Regions from separate parts of the Leptolyngbya sp. FACHB-261 genome, predicted to be linked through region 3. Evidence: predicted binding sites of a transcription regulator. Region 3 holds the regulator's gene; each other region holds the start of a gene.
What was found. The regulator NtcA, encoded in region 3, controls nitrogen genes in cyanobacteria. The targets are predictions, from matches to a motif close to TTTGTANNNNNNNNTACAAA.
Positions count from the first base shown of each region.

Region 1: a site for NtcA is predicted at 2,119-2,138, ahead of hpf (ribosome hibernation-promoting factor, HPF/YfiA family). Genes of this name have one in related genera too.
Region 2: a site for NtcA is predicted at 2,454-2,473, ahead of H6F94_RS06325 (ammonium transporter). Genes of this name have one in related genera too.
Region 4: a site for NtcA is predicted at 2,043-2,062, ahead of H6F94_RS06105 (MSMEG_0572/Sll0783 family nitrogen starvation response protein). Genes of this name have one in related genera too.

Region 1 is NZ_JACJPL010000027.1:174,656-178,867, forward strand. It holds gene H6F94_RS20405 (FHA domain-containing protein) at 1-498, opposite strand, end outside; gene H6F94_RS20410 (alpha/beta hydrolase) at 711-1,241, opposite strand; gene lipB (lipoyl(octanoyl) transferase LipB) at 1,313-2,017, opposite strand; gene hpf (ribosome hibernation-promoting factor, HPF/YfiA family) at 2,196-2,852, shown strand; gene H6F94_RS20425 (VOC family protein) at 3,024-3,404, shown strand; gene upp (uracil phosphoribosyltransferase) at 3,432-4,091, shown strand.
Region 2 is NZ_JACJPL010000015.1:34,598-38,809, forward strand. It holds gene H6F94_RS06320 (pentapeptide repeat-containing protein) at 1-573, opposite strand, end outside; gene H6F94_RS06325 (ammonium transporter) at 812-2,293, opposite strand; gene H6F94_RS06330 (2-isopropylmalate synthase) at 3,058-4,212, shown strand, end outside.
Region 3 is NZ_JACJPL010000001.1:446,886-451,097, reverse strand. It holds gene H6F94_RS02055 (3'(2'),5'-bisphosphate nucleotidase CysQ family protein) at 305-1,159, opposite strand; gene ntcA (global nitrogen regulator NtcA) at 1,205-1,876, opposite strand; gene fabI (enoyl-ACP reductase FabI) at 2,132-2,908, shown strand; gene dps (DNA starvation/stationary phase protection protein Dps) at 3,041-3,568, shown strand; gene H6F94_RS02035 (DUF4335 domain-containing protein) at 3,699-4,212, opposite strand, start outside.
Region 4 is NZ_JACJPL010000013.1:193,978-198,189, forward strand. It holds gene H6F94_RS06095 (MSMEG_0568 family radical SAM protein) at 1-251, opposite strand, end outside; gene H6F94_RS06100 (Nit6803 family nitrilase) at 294-1,340, opposite strand; gene H6F94_RS06105 (MSMEG_0572/Sll0783 family nitrogen starvation response protein) at 1,350-1,832, opposite strand; gene H6F94_RS06110 (LuxR C-terminal-related transcriptional regulator) at 2,188-3,618, opposite strand; gene topA (type I DNA topoisomerase) at 3,720-4,212, opposite strand, start outside.

The sequences.
Region 1 (4,212 bases), on a different contig from region 3:
ATTGTGGCTGTCCTGGTCAGTTAAATAAAAGACATTGGCATCTTCTGCATGGGCTCGTCCCCGCTCAATGGTGGCGTGATGGCGAGAGACCAAGCGACTGGTTAGAGCAATGGCATTAGCGCGTCCTCTACCCAAACGCCATTGGCGCCCGAGTCTAGTGCAATAAACCCTTGGGACTTCAGGCTCAGGTTGTTCTAGAGGCTCAAGTGGCTCTGCCCCTTCGCCAGGCGGTAGGTTCGTCATCAAAAAAGCGGTCTCGCGAGTGCTGACCGCCTGAAGATAGAACTGAGTGCGACTGTTGAGCCGTGATTCTGCCGACAACAGCGCCTTCATCAACAAAGCAATGGCGCGCAGATCAAACTCACAATCGGCCAGTAGCGCCCGATATAAATCTGGATAATGCGTTAGAAATGCCCGAGTCTGCTGGACCAGAGGACGCGTGGCGGCAGAAGTCATCGAAGAACCGGTGTCTGGCCCTAACTTCAGCGAACTGCCCATACAGTACTGGGTAGCGATAGTTACCTAGTTCTTCCCAGCCATCTGCCCAAGATCCGGATGGTTGGCAAGATACTCAGCACCAGATACGCAACTGCTGCTGTCTAGTGCAGCAGTTCCAGCTCAATTCCAGCCCCGAAATTATATAAATGCAAGCAGCCGCAAACTTGCACCGCAAGAGTTTTGTCGCTAGATCAACAGAGCAACGCTAAAGCTCAACGCAAGATACTCAGCGCAGCCTGTACCCGGTCGATTACGCCTTGGAAACGGGTGTAGGTACGCTGAATCTGGCGCCCGTCCACGTAGACTTCCTGAGTCGGATAGTTCTCAATCACATCAACCAGGCTAAAGGGTTGGCGTTGGCTAGCAGACAATACCAGGGCAGCTCGCAGCGCTTGCGGGTTGGGACGATTTGGAGCCGGTCGAATGCCCTCAGACAACTCACCCAGTGCCGCTTCTCCTAAAGGATTATTTAGCGCCTGGTCCAACACCCGGGGCTGCACTGCAACGCCTGAGTTCAAAAGTTTCTGAAAATCTTGAGGGTCTTTTCCCGCCGTCCGCAGTAATGCACCAAGTGACGGTGAAGCCTCACCCGTGTCTGCCAACTGCCTCAACTCCGAGACAGGAAAGCTACGGCTGAGGGGACCATAGGTCAGAACCAATTGTTCAGCCGCGCTGGCTGGCAGCGTGAAGGCTAATAGACCCAACAGACTAAATGACAGCTTGAGCGAAAACTTGAGCAGCATGGCTCTTTGGCTTAAAGCCCTCTAGGCTACTTGTACCCTGACCAGCTTCCCACGCCAGAGTTCCCGTTACTTCAGCCTGCAGTTGGATCCCGCCCTTCAATTGGCAACAGGTCTAAGCCCAGCACGGTTGCGAAGGCAGTGGCCATTTGCTGCTGCACCACTTCTAGTCGCACCTCCGGGCAAAACTGAGCCAAACTGCCCACCGGACGGTCAGCAATGCCACAGGGCACAATCTGCGTAAAGCCAGTCAAGTCAGGGTCAACGTTGAGGGCAATGCCATGCATCGTCAGCCAACGACTGACTTTGATACCAACAGCGGCGAGCTTACGACCCTCTACCCAAACTCCGCTTAGACCGGGAATCCGTTCGGCTGGCAAGCCATAGAGAGCTAGAACCCGAATCACCACTTCTTCCAGAATCCTTAAGTACCAGTGCAGGTCACGCTGATAGAAGTTCAGGTTCAAGATCGGGTAAGCCACAAGTTGCCCTGGGCAGTGGTAAGTAACCTCTCCCCCCCGCTCTACCCGATGCAGTTCGACTGTGGAGTCAGTCTGGAACTTGAGGAACTCAAGACTGGCGCCCTGCCCCAAGGTATAAACAGGCAAGTGCTCTAGCAGCAGCAACACATCCGGCAAGCCAGGATTTTGCTTGCGCGCTTCTACCAGTTGTCGCTGCCAGTTCCAAACCTCTAAATACGGAATCTGACCCAATTGGTAAAGATAGCAACGCCGACGTAGAGCCGTGCTTGTAACTGAGTCACTAGAAATAGTGTTCACAAAATCAAGCTGGAATTTGCGGAACTTAGGCTATAGATTATCAAGATAAATCAACGAGCGTAATCACTCATTTTCTAGAATCTGAAGAAAGTTGAAGCGTGTCTGTTCTCCAGAATACGAAGTGTTAGGGTTAATTCACGACCTTCACCGCTCACCACACTTAGGGGAGGCAAACTTTATGAAGCTCGTCATTCAGGGCAAAAACATCGAGATTACAGATGCGATTCGCGAGTACGTCAATCAAAAGATTGAAAAAGCCGTGAGTCATTTTCAAACTCTCACCACAGAAGTCGATGTTCATTTGTCCGTTGCTCATAATGCTCGGACTGCACCGCAACAAGCTGCCGAAGTTACTATTTTTGCCAACGGTACAGTAATCCGAGCTGAGGAGTCGAGCGAGAACCTTTACGCCAGTATCGATCTGGTTGCCGATAAGATCCAGCGGCAATTGCGTAAATATAAGGAGAAAAAGCAGGCTAAACCGCAACCTAGCAAGCTAGACACACTGAGCTTGCCGGATGTAGTGACTCTGCCCAGTACAGATCGGCCAGTTGAGCTGCCAGGGGCTGTCGTTCGCACCAAATACTTTGCTATGCCTGCAATGACACCGCAGGAAGCGCTAGAACAGCTTGAACTTGTGGACCACGATTTCTATATGTTCCGCAATGCTCTCACTGGAGAGATTAATGTCATCTATGAGCGCAACCATGGCGGTTATGGTTTGCTAATGCCCCGCGACAGTGTAATTGCTAATGGGGGAAATAATAGCAACCACAATGGGCAAAATCATAGCCACGGCAAGAGCCATCAGCCAGCTAGCAAAAATCGCCATTAATTAGGGCCACAACCTACTAAAACTCCCCCTGATTCGGTGCTTTGAGGAATTGATTCAAGCACTTAAGAATCAGGGGGTTTTGATCAACTTTCACTTCATTAAACTCTAGAAGCACTTCTTTTCTAGGACCTGCCTGCGTTGCCTATGGGATTAACATTGAGTGCTTGCCTAATGACACTGGCAGCGGCCGATTTACCCAAACTTCGAGATTTCTACCAGCAAGTTTTAGGCTGTCAACCTCAGATTGATCAGCCCTTTTACATTGAATTTCAATTACCAGGTCTGCGCCTAGGCATTTTTAAACCAGAACAAGCTGCCGCACCATTGACCACTACACCTAACTCTCCAGCCAGTCCTTGCCTAGGTAGTCTTTGCCCAGTCAGTCTTTGTTTAGAGGTTGCAGACCTGGAAGCGGCAATGGCCCATCTGGCTACTTTAGGCTTACAACCGAGCAGCTCTCTCCGTCAGCCCAGTCACGGACGAGAAATCGACTATTATGATCCGCTGGGTACACGCTTGATTCTGTACCAGCCAATTGCTCGCTTATCATGAGGGGTGCCTTTCCTTCTAGATCACCTTATGACCCTGCAGCTGCGTGTGTATGTCAAAGAACATCCCTTGATCAAGCACTGGCTGGCAGTGGTGCGAGACCAAGATACACCCAGCTCCATCTTTCGCAGCGGCATGACCGAATTGGGGCGCTGGTTGACCTATGAAGCGATTCGAGATTGGCTGCCTACTCGAGAGGGCACGGTACAAACGCCACTCGCCGAAACTCCAGCCACCTTTATTGATGCGGAAATTCCGATTGCGATTGTGCCAATTTTGCGAGCAGGTCTAGCGCTCCTGGATGGCTGCCAACCCCTACTGCCTCTGGCCTCGATCTACCACTTAGGTTTTGCTCGGGATGAGGAGACTTTAGAGCCCCATTGCTACCTGAATAAACTGCCAGAGCAATTGGACCCACGCACTCGAATTTTGATCCCAGAGCCGATGCTAGCGACCGGCGGCACTATCGTGGCAACCATGGCTGAATTAACACGCCGAGGCATCAATCCTGATTTCACCCGCATTATTGCGGTAGTTTGTGCTCCCCAAGCACTTCAGAAGCTAAGTAATCTCTACCCAGGCCTGAGTATCTACACAGCGATGATTGATGAGGGACTCAACGAGCATGGCTTCATTGTGCCGGGCCTGGGTGATGCCGGTGACCGTACCTTTGGTACTGGATTGGGATAAAGCCTAAGAGTTTGTTGATTGGAATCAAAGAGTCAATCTGATGACTCTCAAGGCCCTGACTCAGGACTTTGGACTGAAATCCTGATAACTCGCCATAAAATCTCTGAACACTGGCATAGAC
Region 2 (4,212 bases), on a different contig from region 3:
CAGTAAAACTCGATGGCTTTCCTGACGATTTTCTGAACAGAATTGTTGAAATTCACCAATCTGTTGCAGCAGCGCTCTCAGGAGTTCGCCATTCGCTGCGAAGGGTAACTCATCTAGACCATCCAACAGAAACAAAAAGCGGCTATCAGCCTTGGCCAACCAATGCTCGTCTTTCGCAAACTCCCAATCGAGTCCTGAGCGCAAAGTCGTCTCAAAATTAGACCCAATACTTTGCAGATTGCTCAACTGAATCACAATAGGAGTCCAGGCTGGATACCAATGCTGTCGGACCCAATTGGCAAACAGTTTGCAAAAGGTGCTCTTGCCCCGGCCAGTTGTCGCTTGAATGAGCAGAACTTGCTCCTGCTGACTGGATTTTTGCAGAGCTTCCTTGACCCAGCCTTCCAGGTCGAATGTTGTTGCCGATTCGTCTACTTTGCCTGCAGGAGTTACAGGTTTCGCGGCTAAAGGGACATAGAGATCTTGCAGAGTGAAGCGCTCAGCGAAGATAGATTCGCCAGGATATGTGGCAATCTCAGCTGCCTGGTAAGCTTCTACACTCTGGTTTTTCATCTATCTCACTCCTGGATGTCAGCTAAGTGCCCTGATTTCTGTGCCCTGGTTTCAGTGCCTTGGGTTCAATGCCTTGGTTGAAGAATCATAGCGCTAGGAGCGATTGCACTAGCGTTTGAAGACATTCTAGAAGCCTTTAAGATTCGCCAAGAAGATCCCGACAACCTAGCAACAAAAAGCCCTGCTGCAATTCAACAGCAGGGCAGATAGAGGTTAAACAGCCATATTGGACACTTGTTTAGTCAGGGAAGCCTCTTACACTCGAAGCCTTGCCGAGGTTGCCACCCTCCATGATTGGAGCGTCTGAATCAACTTCGGTCGCAAAGCCGCTGTAGGCCACCATCCCATGCTCGCCGAGATCCAGACCCTCGTACTCTTCTTCGGGCGTCACGCGCAGACCCAGCACTGACTTCAGGGCCAACCAGGTGATGCTGCTGAGCGCCACGGACAGAGCCCCGACCATCAGAATGCCAATGATTTGAGCAAACAGCAGTTTGCTACCGCCACCGAAGAGCAGACCATTGCCCATCGCCTCTGGAGCCCAGGGAGACTGTGCAAACAGACCCAGAGCCAAGGTGCCCCAGATCCCGTTGACCAGGTGAACCGAAACGGCACCCACGGGGTCGTCGATCTTGATGCTGTCAAAGAAACCGACTGCGAAAACGACCAGAACGCCACCGATCGCACCAATGATTACCGCACTACCCGCACTGATGAAGGCACAACTAGCTGTCACTGCCACTAGACCAGCCAAGATGCCGTTAATGATCATGGTCAGGTCAGGCTTCCCAAACTTGACCCAAGCCACAATCGTTGCTGCGATAGCACCCGCCGAACCACCCAGGTTGGTGGTTAAGGCGATGTGGCCGATCAGATTAGCATCCAAAGCCATGGTCGAACCGGGGTTAAAGCCAAACCAACCCAGCCATAGAATCAGACAGCCCAGAGTTGCCAAACCCAGGTTGTGACCGGGCATAGCCACAACTTGACCGTTGACATAGCGACCCAAACGGGGGCCGAGGAAGTAAGCTCCCATCAGCGCGCACCAACCGCCGATCGAGTGCACTACGGTGCAACCGGCGAAGTCCCAGAAACCCCACTGAGCCAGGAAACCGCCGCCCCAGATCCAGTGGCCGCCGATCGGGTAGATCACGCCGACGATCACCAAGCTGAAGATCAAGAAGTCAATGAACTTAATTCGCTCAGCCACAGCGCCGGAGACAATCGTTGCTGCTGTTCCAGCAAACACGAGTTGGAAGAAAAACTTCGCAGTCAAAGGAATACCAGTCCAGCTTAAAGCGCTGAAAACACCCTCATAGGCATCAGCAGTCGCAGGACTGTTGTCTGCTCCCGATAAGAAGAAGCCATTCAGTCCAATGACTGGACTGCCATCCCCAAACATAAAGGCGAAGCCAATCGCCCAATAGGCAATGGTTGACAGCGCAAATACGATCAGGTTCTTGGACAGAATGTTGACGGCATTCTTGACGCGGCACATGCCGGACTCTACCAAGGCAAATCCAGCGTTCATAAAGAACACCAAAAAGCCAGCGAACAGAGTCCACATGGTATCTAGGCCAACCTTGAGACCTGCCGGGGTAGCGTAGTCGATTGTGGCTGCATCCTGCGCCCTGACGCTCCAGCCCCAGCCAACCCCAATCAGAATCGCTAGGGGGATGCAGTATTTCCACTCAATGACCAAACTCTTCCAGTAGGTCATCAAACCAGTAGTTGAAGCCGAAGCTCTTCTCGAAGCGAGGCTGTCTCCCCGACTGGGGATTCTCCTCTTTGCTGGACTATTCCATCTCATAGCGGGGCTTACCTTGCGGGAAATCTCAGAGAAAACTTTGGCTGCATCCTAGTTTTCTACAGAGGCATCAAGTGTATCGGTAACTACAAAACTGGGTTTTGGGCATACATATCTGCTCGAATCTCGAAACCCGGAGTAATATGTCACGCTTTGAAGGCCATATGTGTGAACTTTTCAACCCTAGAGCGGCGGCTACCAGCATGAAGGGGTAGCCGCGCTGGTCCAAGCAGCAACAGTAGCCGCTTGAGCCGAGCCAGTTGTTTGAGCCCGAGTAGCGCAGCACCAGACAGGGCCAGCAACCTGAAAAATCCGAACGGTAAACACTGCTTTAACAGGGGATTTACCCGCGTACTCCCTCTCCGCTCCGTGCGATTTTCACTTTGCAGGTTATGGAGAATAACGTTGAGCTGAAGCCTAGCTGTCTGGCACCGCAAGCAGTGTACCTACAGCTATCAAAAGAGGCTCTAGAACATTTGAACAGGGTCAAGTTTTGCACCTGTAGATAGAGGAATTGAAGCAGTTGCTTCCTAAGAGCGCCTTATCCTCGCTTAACCCTTCTCCAGTAATGCTTGATTAACTGCTTTAGAGCTATCTCTATCAAGCTCAGTCTGACAAATGAGCGCGATAGGATATTGAAAGTGCCCACCCCAACTTAATCTTTGAGTTTTTGAGCTATGGATACCGCTGCGGTTTCAGTCCCTGCCCATTCGGATCGGGTCATCTTCTTCGACACTACGCTGCGCGACGGTGAACAATCACCTGGTGCAACGCTCAACGGCGAAGAAAAGCTGGTAATCGCCAAGCAACTGGCCCGACTAGGTGTGGATGTGATTGAAGCCGGGTTTCCATTTGCTAGCCCTGGCGATTTTGAGGCGGTCCACAAAATTGCTGAAGTGGTTGGCACTGAAACTGGACCGATCATTTGTGGTCTGGCCCGTGCAACCAAGCAGGACATTGACGCCGCCGCCGCCGCTGTAAAGCCTGCTGTCCGCAAGCGAATCCATACCTTCATTGCCACCTCCGATATTCATCTGGAGTTCAAGCTTCGGAAGACCCGGGCTGAGGTGTTGGCAATCGCTGAAGAAATGGTGACTTACGCCCGATCTCTAGTCGAGGATGTCGAGTTCTCACCCGAAGATGCAGGCCGTTCTGACCCCGAATTTCTCTATCAGGTTTTGGAGCGGGCCATTGCCGCCGGTGCCACCACTGTCAACATTCCTGACACGGTCGGCTACACCACTCCTGAAGAGTTCGGGGCCTTGATTCGAGGCATCAAAGAAAATGTGCCCAACATCGATCAGGCTGTTATCTCAGTCCACTGCCACAATGATTTGGGTTTAGCAGTTGCCAACTCCCTAGCAGCCATTAAGAACGGTGCCCGTCAGGTCGAGAGCACGATCAACGGCATTGGCGAACGGGCCGGCAATGCGGCCCTCGAAGAAATGGTGATGGCCTTGTACGTGCGGCGCAAGTTATTCAACCCGATGTTCGGTCGCCCCGCTGACTCAGAAGTGCCTCTGTGCAACATTGACGCCCAACAGATTTATAAGACCTCGCGCTTGGTTTCCAACCTCACCGGCATGTTGGTTCAGCCTAACAAAGCGATTGTGGGAGCCAATGCCTTTGCTCATGAATCTGGCATTCACCAAGACGGAGTGCTGAAGCACAAGCTGACCTACGAGATTATGGATGCTCAATCCATTGGTCTTTCAGAAAACCTGATTATTCTGGGCAAGCACTCTGGGCGCAATGCCTTCCGCACTCGGCTCAAGGAGCTGGGCTTTGAGCTATCCGAGCAAGATCTCAACAAGGCTTTCCTGCGCTTCAAA
Region 3 (4,212 bases):
CCATAGTTGCAGATGCTCATATTCAACGGGTAGATGCAAAAAGCGTCAGAAGTTTTGGCTGCACAGCCTGATAATAAGTGACTAGTATTTTTACTGAAACACTCGAAATGGACTCTCCTCAGAGTCTTCATCAGCCAAAAAGAAAGTTGGCTGATGCCTCACTTCAGCTTCACAGAGCCTCTGATGTCAGGTAAGCAGCCTAGAGGTGCTGAACGAGGTTCAACACGAAAATCCCTGGAAGATTGAGGGGAGCCGCTGGCCTAAGCCTTGGTATAGCTTAAGCCAAGTTACCCCTCAGCCATTCTCATGTCACCTCTGCAAGTGCTGCTTCTGCCAATGCACAAAGCTTGTTATGGGCATGGCCATTGCTGGCCAGGATGCCGCCCCATTGGCTCACATCAGCGCGGTTGTACTCCAGCAGGCTGCCGTCAAAGCGGCTAACCTGACCACCTGCTTCCGTCAAAATTAGTTCAGGTGCAGCTAGATCCCAATCCTTGGGTGCGCTTTTGCCAGAGAGGGCTACGTAGAAGTCGGTCTCCTGCTCTGTGATCGAAGCGAACTTACAGCCAATGCTGCCAACAGCCCGCTGGTCCGCCTTTGGAAGTTTGGCCAGTAAGCGGTCTAGCTTGCCGTCCCGGTGGCTGCGGCTCACAATCAAACGCATTTGCTCAGGCTGCTGCCGGTCAGACACCTGCAAGGCATGAGCAGTGCCATCCCGAGTTTCTACCTGACTGCCCTGGCCTTGCACAGCGGTGTAGAGCTTCTGCACCATCGGATAAGCGACGACAGCCAATACCGGACGGCCTTGATGCACCAGCGCAATATGAACGGCAAACTCGCCAGTGCGGTCAATAAAGTCGCGAGTGCCATCCAGCGGATCAATGATCCAAACCCACTGTTTCTCAAAACGGCTGGGTACGTCAGCTGTCTCCTCGCTGAGGTAGGCAAAATGCTCATTGCCCAAGGCAGTTTGAAGCGTAGACAGAAGATGACGATTCACGGCTAGATCTGCAGCCGTAACAGGGCCGTCCTTCTTCTCGTCTACCTGCAAATCGCTGTGGCCGTTGTAGTGCTCCAGCAGAATATCGGCTGCGCCCCAAGCAGCGTTGCGGGCGATGGGGAGCAGGGCGGACAAATCGGGCATGAAAGTTGAAGTCATGGGTGCAGTCTAGCTGAAGGCTGCGCCTCTAGAGATCCTGAAAAATTAGGTGAAACGGCGGCCCAGCAGCACTGGATTATGGACCGTGATCTTTTTCTTATGAATTGAGATCATCTTTTGCTTACGCAAGTCGCCCAGCAGCCGAGTGACGGTAACTCGCGTAGAGCCAATAGCCTCAGCAATGGCTTGGTGCGAGAGCTTCAGATCCACGGTGACGCCCTCTGCGCCCGGCACACCAAAGTCACGGCAGAGGATCAGCAAGAAGCTCACCAGACGAGAGCCCATATCGCGGTGGGCCAGGGTCTCAATCATCATCTCGGTTTGCAAAATGCGCGAGGAGAGGCCACGCAGCAACACCATTGAGAGTTCTGGGTCTTCCTTGAGCGCTTTCTCCACCTGCTCAATCGGCACTGAAACCAGTTCCACCGGGGTGAAGGCCACAGAGTGATAGAAGCGGTCAGAGCGGTTGCCCGTAATCAGAGACAGCACGCCGAAGACACTGTTTTCGCGTAGCAAGGCGACGGTGATTTCTTCACCTGCTTCATAGACCCGCGAAAGCTTGACCGCTCCCTTGAGCAGAAAGTAAACTCGCTCCGCTGGGTCACCCGGGAAAAAGATTGTCTTACCCCGCTCGAAGGTTTCCACCATCGGCGGAAATAGACCATTGTTCATCTGGCGGAAAACCGCCGCTAGAGGCCGATCTTGGGTCACAACCATCGTTCCTTCCCCACCTCTATCCCTCCCGGTCTGGATGATCTCAAGGCTTGCTGAACGCCCTGACTAAGTTTTCATCACTTAAACCTACTCAAGGCTTGCGGTTTGTATTACAGGTAACCAATTTTGACCAAACGGTATCACAACAGACTTTAGTTTTGCTGAGCGGTGATACGAGACTGGATTCTGGAGCGGGAGAGAGGCAGGGCTGCTGTATCGTAAGATCTCGTCACGCCGCCACCCGATCTGGAGAGATCCATGCTTGACCTGACCGGAAAAAATGCGCTGGTCACTGGCATTGCCAACAATCGTTCTATTGCCTGGGGTATTGCCCAGTCCTTGCACAAGGCTGGAGCCAACCTCGCTATCACCTACCTGCCCGATGAGCGAGATCGCTATCGCGCTAAGGTTGCCGAGTTGGTCGAGCCACTAGCCCCAGATTTGCTTCTGCCTTGCAATGTCCAGAATGATGCGCAGATCGAGGAGATGGTCGCTGCTATTCAGGAAAAGTGGGGTCGCCTGGATATCTTGATCCATTGCCTTGCTTTCGTGAATAAAGAAGACCTCACTTGCAATTTCAGCGACATCTCCCGCGCTGGCTTTAATCAAGCCCTTGATATCAGCGCCTACTCACTGGTCCAACTGTGCGGAGCTACAAAGCACCTGATGACTCAAGGAGGCAGCGTAGTAACGCTCAGCTACCTCGGCGGGGTACGGGTGATCCCAGGCTATAACCTAGCTGGCACTGCTAAAGCCGCTCTTGAGTGCAACACTCGCTATCTAGCTGCCGAGCTGGGCCCCCAAAACATTCGCGTGAATGCCATCTCTGCCGGTCCGATTCGAACACTGGCATCCTCAGCAATTGGCGGCATCCTGGACATGATCCACCATGTTGAAGAAGTAGCGCCTCTCCGCCGTTCGGTTACCCCCTTGGAAGTGGGCAATACGGCTGCCTTCTTGTGTAGTGACTTGTCGAGTGGCATCACCGGCCAAATCATCTATGTAGACGGTGGCTACGAGATCATGGGAGCTTAATCTCACTCCGCCTACAGACGTGGTTTAAGCACGCTTGACAACTGCGCCTTTGACAGAGTAGGGCATTTCTTGCTAGACTAAGCGTAGTCGTAATGAGTTCGTTTTAGTATCTCTGCGACAGGAGAGTTAAAGATGGCAGTCAGTCAGACCAAGACGGCAAAGACCGCACAGTATCAGAGCCGCATCAACATCCCTGCTGAGAAGCGCACGCAGCTAATCGGCATGTTGAACCAGCACCTGGCCGACACGCTCGACCTTTACACCCAAGTGAAGCAAGCTCACTGGAACGTCAAGGGCATGAACTTCTACCAGCTGCATCTGCTGTTTGATGAGCTAGCGACGGAAGTGCTGGGCTTCGTGGATTTATTGGCTGAACGAGCGACAACGCTCGGTGGCATTGCCCAAGGAACGGCGCGCATGGCCGCAGAGGCCTCTGCCTTACCGGAGTATCCCCTGGGAGCTGTTGAAGGCAGAGAGCACGTCGAAGCCCTCGTCGAGCGCTACGGCCAGTACAGCAGCCGCATCCGTACGGCTATTGACGACTCTGATTCTCTAGGAGACAAGGACACCGCTGATCTCTACACCGAGATCTCGCGCGCCGTTGATATGCGCCTGTGGTTCTTAGAAGCCCACCTGCAATCGTCTGCAACCCTGGACTAGCCTGTCTAGTTGCCTTTAGCCTAGCCATAAGCAGGTATAAGGCAGGGGTATTTAAGATCCAATCGAGCCTAAATAAGTAACCTCCGTAGCCCTGTTTGGACTAGGGAGGTTACTTGAGCTTTCATTTATGTCAAGGCGAGGCTGCTGGTGTCGCAGTCTCGCTTTCGCTTGTAGCCGGTTCCGTGTAGGGTTCTACACTCAGCTTGCCGTCCGGTGTGAACGTGGCTTCGAACTGTGCGGTTGGCTCCTGCGAGGTTGAGGACGTCTCAACGGGTGAGGGAGTGGCATTGGGCGTAGGCACCGGTACGTAGAGCAGGGATTGTAAAGGCGTATCTCTGACAAACTGCTCCGAGTTTGCATCCAGAGCTCGGTAGCCAGTCAGTAAGCCATTGGCATTGACCGAGAGCCGGTAGGTGAGATCGCTGCGGAAAGTCGGGGTCGTTCTCCAAGCTTTGTCAATCTCGTCGTAGATCTGCTGACGCAGGCTGCTGATCGCTTGGGAATCACTAATGGTAGGCGGAGCGGTGGCAGTCGGTGTAGGGACTGGTGTGGCTGTGCTAGAGGAGGTTTGGGAAGGGACTGGCTCAGGTGGCCTGACGTTGGGAATGGGGACAAAGAAGAAGGCGACAGCTGCCACCGCTAGG
Region 4 (4,212 bases), on a different contig from region 3:
GCTCCATCTAGCTCTAAAACTGCTTCTGAAACTGCCTGATCTGCTGCCTGCTCAAGCTTGACCGTGTAGGGTGATTGCGCTGCCGTACTGTTAAAAATTGGCACCATCACTGTTGTGCCATCTACAGTCACGGCTTTGTGGTCGGAGGGACCTGCTCCACCTTTGCGTCCGTCAGCGCCAATCCCAGGTTTAATCAGCTTCAGCCCGTGGGACTGTAATTGTGTAATCAACTGTTGTTTGTTCACAGGCATTCAGCGTTCAGTTAACCTCTTCAGAACACGATTGAACGGCAATTAGGAATTAGTAATGAGCAATGAGGGGTCAACCGATACAGGCATTCCACTCGAAGTTTGCCCATTAGTCGATGCCTGCACCGGTTTTTCTGGCTCCTTGTCCAGTTCCTGCTTTCCAACTGTTTTCGTCAAAGCTCTAGCCTCCATATTCACTTGCAGCCGTAGTAGATCGGGACGGGCATAATGCCCTACACAATCCATCATTCGCTTGCGTTTAGTGATCAGGGAGAAGTCCAAGTCAGCAATGGCAATTCCCTCTCCTTCAGTGATCGGTGTACAGAGATGATTGCCCTCGGGACCGATGATTGCGGTGTTACAGCCACCACTCAGTACTCGCTGTAACTGAGGATCGGCAGTAATCTGTGCTACTTGTTCAGGCGAGAGCCAACCAGTGGCATTGACGACAAAACAGGCAGATTCCAAGGCATGATGTCGGATCGTGACTTCGATTTGATCAGTGAAAATCTGCCCGACTAAGGAACCAGGAAACTGAGCACAGTGAATCTGTTCGTGTTGAGCCATGAGGGCAAATCGAGCCAGTGGATTGTAATGCTCCCAACAGGCAAGGGCCCCAAGCTTGCCTACGGCTGTATCCAGCACCTTTAAGCCCGAACCGTCCCCCTGCCCCCAGACCATCCGCTCGTGGTAAGTGGGGGTAATTTTGCGTCGCTTGAGGAGCAGCGTGCCATCAGCGTCGAAGATCAGCTGGGTATTGTAGAGCGAACCGTTGTCCCGCTCGTTCACCCCCAGCACCACGACCATACTGTGAGAGCGGGCTGCACAACTGATTGCCTCTGTGACCGGTCCAGGCACTGTCACCGCTTCTTCGTAGAGCCGCATGTGCTCTTTGCCCATCAGCACCGCAGGCTGCACAAACGAAAAATAGGGATAGTAGGGAACAAAGGTCTCAGGAAAAACGACCAGTTGCGCGCCTTCTTTAGCCGCTTGGTCTATCGCCTGTAAAACTTTTTCGGTTGTGCCATCACAGCTAAACAGAACCGGGCTAATTTGTACGGCTGCCGCTCGAACTTTACGGGAGTAATCCACGGTTTGTCTCTAGAGAGTCCAGGTATCGAGAATGAGTGCACCATCTTTACGATGCAGGAGCACCAGATCCAACACATCGAGGGGACTAATCGGACGAATTCCCGGAATCAGAGACGGTTCGCCGTGGCCGTATAAGGCTTGTAAGGCGAAGCGACAGGCGTAGACTTTGCCGCCTTCAGAGATGAATTTGCTGATCTGATTATTAAAGTTCTGATGTCCAGGGAAGGCTTCATCCCCGATCTTAGGAAAGCCGCGCTGAACGCCCAAAGTGACACCAGGACCATAAAGTAGAATTGAGGTTTCGAATCCCTTACGTTGCAAGCGGGTCGCCTGCAATAGATTCACGAAACCAATCGAACCTTCAAAGGCAACCGTGTGGAAAGTTACGAGTGCTTTTTCGCCTGGGTCTGCTTTGACGTCAGGAAATACTTTTTCTTCGTAATCGACAAAGAAGTCACCAACTTGATGGGCGGGGGCGGTTACTTCAGGCATAGTTTTCTCCTAAGGCCATAAGGTTTGTAGTTCCTAGAGCTAACAGAGAATGGAAATGCTCAATAAAGTCACTTGGAAGAAGTGAGATCTACACAAACAACTCAATCTCCAGGCTCTAGGGGTGCTGTAGGCAATTAACAGCATTAACTGTTTGGTTTAACCTCCAGCCCTTGGGGTTGTGTGCAAGGTTAAGTTCCGCTTCAATGAGGTTTTGTATCTACCAATACGAAAGCTTTAGGTCTAGCACTAAGACCAGGCATAACAAGCGATACGGTTCAGATTGAACTAAACTTGTCCTCCATACCTGTCGATTTCGATAGGTTAACCATGGTTGGTTGGAACTCAGCTGTATTTTTTAGCCAATCCAGCCATTCACCATGACCTGATGCAGCGCCTGATAGCGAGTCCGTGCCTTTAGCTTAGTAAGAGTGTTATTCATATGAAACTTGACGGTGCTCTCGCTGATCATGAGCTGGCTAGCAATATCGCGGTCCCGCAGCCCCTGAGCCAGTAAAGCCATAATTTCCAATTCCCGGTCTGAGAGCAGTTGCTGCACAGTAGCGGCGTCGATTCCCCAACTCTTACCTTGACTGGCTGCTCCAATCGCCTGCCGTAGCTGCTCCGGACTGACTGATAAATCAATCTGGGCTTTAATTCCCTTCGGGACTGCCTGCTTTTTCTGATTAATCCATATGCCTCGTTTAGCAGCTTGGCATTGCACCAGATCATCAGTCAGTAAAGGCACCTCGTCGTCGGCTGTATCGCAAACTCTTAGCCCTGCTAAAAAAGCTAAGTGAGTGAATGCCAACTGCAAACCTGGAGAACTACAACGAATTTGCAAGCGCGCTCCCAGAGCAGAGTGAGGATAGGGAATCTTGAGTAAGATCTGAATTGCACGCTGGTTACTTTCGATTTGAGTGTGTAGGGTTCCCCCTAAACAAGCAGTCGTGAAGAACAAATCGCCTAAGACTGATCGCACCCACTCTTTAGGCTCCTCAGTGTTTAGGTCGGGGGCAGGAACAATGGCTTCCAGTGCAACAGATTCTGCCGTGTAAATTAACCGACAATAAGCACACTTGAGCTGATTTAAAATTTCTGCTGTTTGTAGAAAAACGTGAATCAGGGGTAGCGATAGAGGTTGCTCTGTGCCGACTAGTGTTAAGCGAGCCGAAGCTAAAATGCTGGCAATCTGATCAGATAGCGAAAGATAATTAAAAGATAAGCTCTGGGCTGAAGACTGCCAAGACTCCTTCTCTTTTTGATGTTGCAAAGCTGCATCTAAGGCAACTGTCACCATTGTGCACAGAGTTTGTAAAACCTCTAAAAACTCTGGTGCCATTGTGTGATAACTGAAGGTCGCTAAGACACCAACAACTCTGCCTTTAATGGCCAGAGGATAACCTGCAAAACCTCGAATATTGTTAGCAATTGCCCATTCTCGATTGCCCACCCAAGGCTCATCAGCTAAGTTATTGCTGAGGAAAGAAACACGGTTCTGAGCGATTTTGCCAACTTTGTAGGCTCCCATTGGGATCTTGGCAAAGAACCCATTGACATGGGTATACATGCCAGAGGAGGCGACCAGCCTCAGAGTCTTTTGATCTGGTTCCAAAAGCCAGATTCGGGCAAAGGCGCAATTGAATTTTTCAACCAGCCCACGCGTCACCCAGGCTGCAATTTCCTCTGGGTCAAGACAGCCCGAGAAACCCTGAGCGATCTCATTGCCTTGTTGTAAATCGAATAGGAGCCGTGTCGAATCGAGTAATTCAGCGATGGGGTCAGGCATTGAACGTCTATCGAAGACTCCAATCTCATTGATGCCTAAATCCCTCCTTGACTCTGTATCTCAACTCACTTCTGCTGGTATTCGAGCCCTACAGCCCTGGCTTAGGACGGTTTCTGCGCAGCCAATAAGCTTAGGTCCTGCTGCATTGCAAGCATGACTTTATCGGAGAGCGGTTGTCCGGCTTTAAATTCATGGGCAACTTCCGCAATCCGCTTGAGGTACTGCTCCGATTTCCCTAAGCTCCTAGCTGCCTGATACCAAGCGCGTAAACTCTCAACTGAAGTGGCAGGTGCCTGAGCCGTTTTAGGGCTGTTCTGATTCAAACTCAATCGCTCTTTAGGACTCTCTAAAGCTTCTAACGGCTTCTTCCGGCTCCGCTTAGTAGTAGTGCGGGCTTTGGCTGGCTGGTTCTCTTTGACTGCTGGTCTTTTTGTGACTGGTCTTTTGGCTGGCTGGCTTTGCCCCGGTTGAAACTTCGGCTCAGCTGCCGAGTTCGTCTTGGTATGAGGTGTTTCCCAAGTCTTGCGCAGATCTGACCAGAACATCACTACATCAGCACAACCATTTTCACACTTCAGGAAATACTTCTTAGCG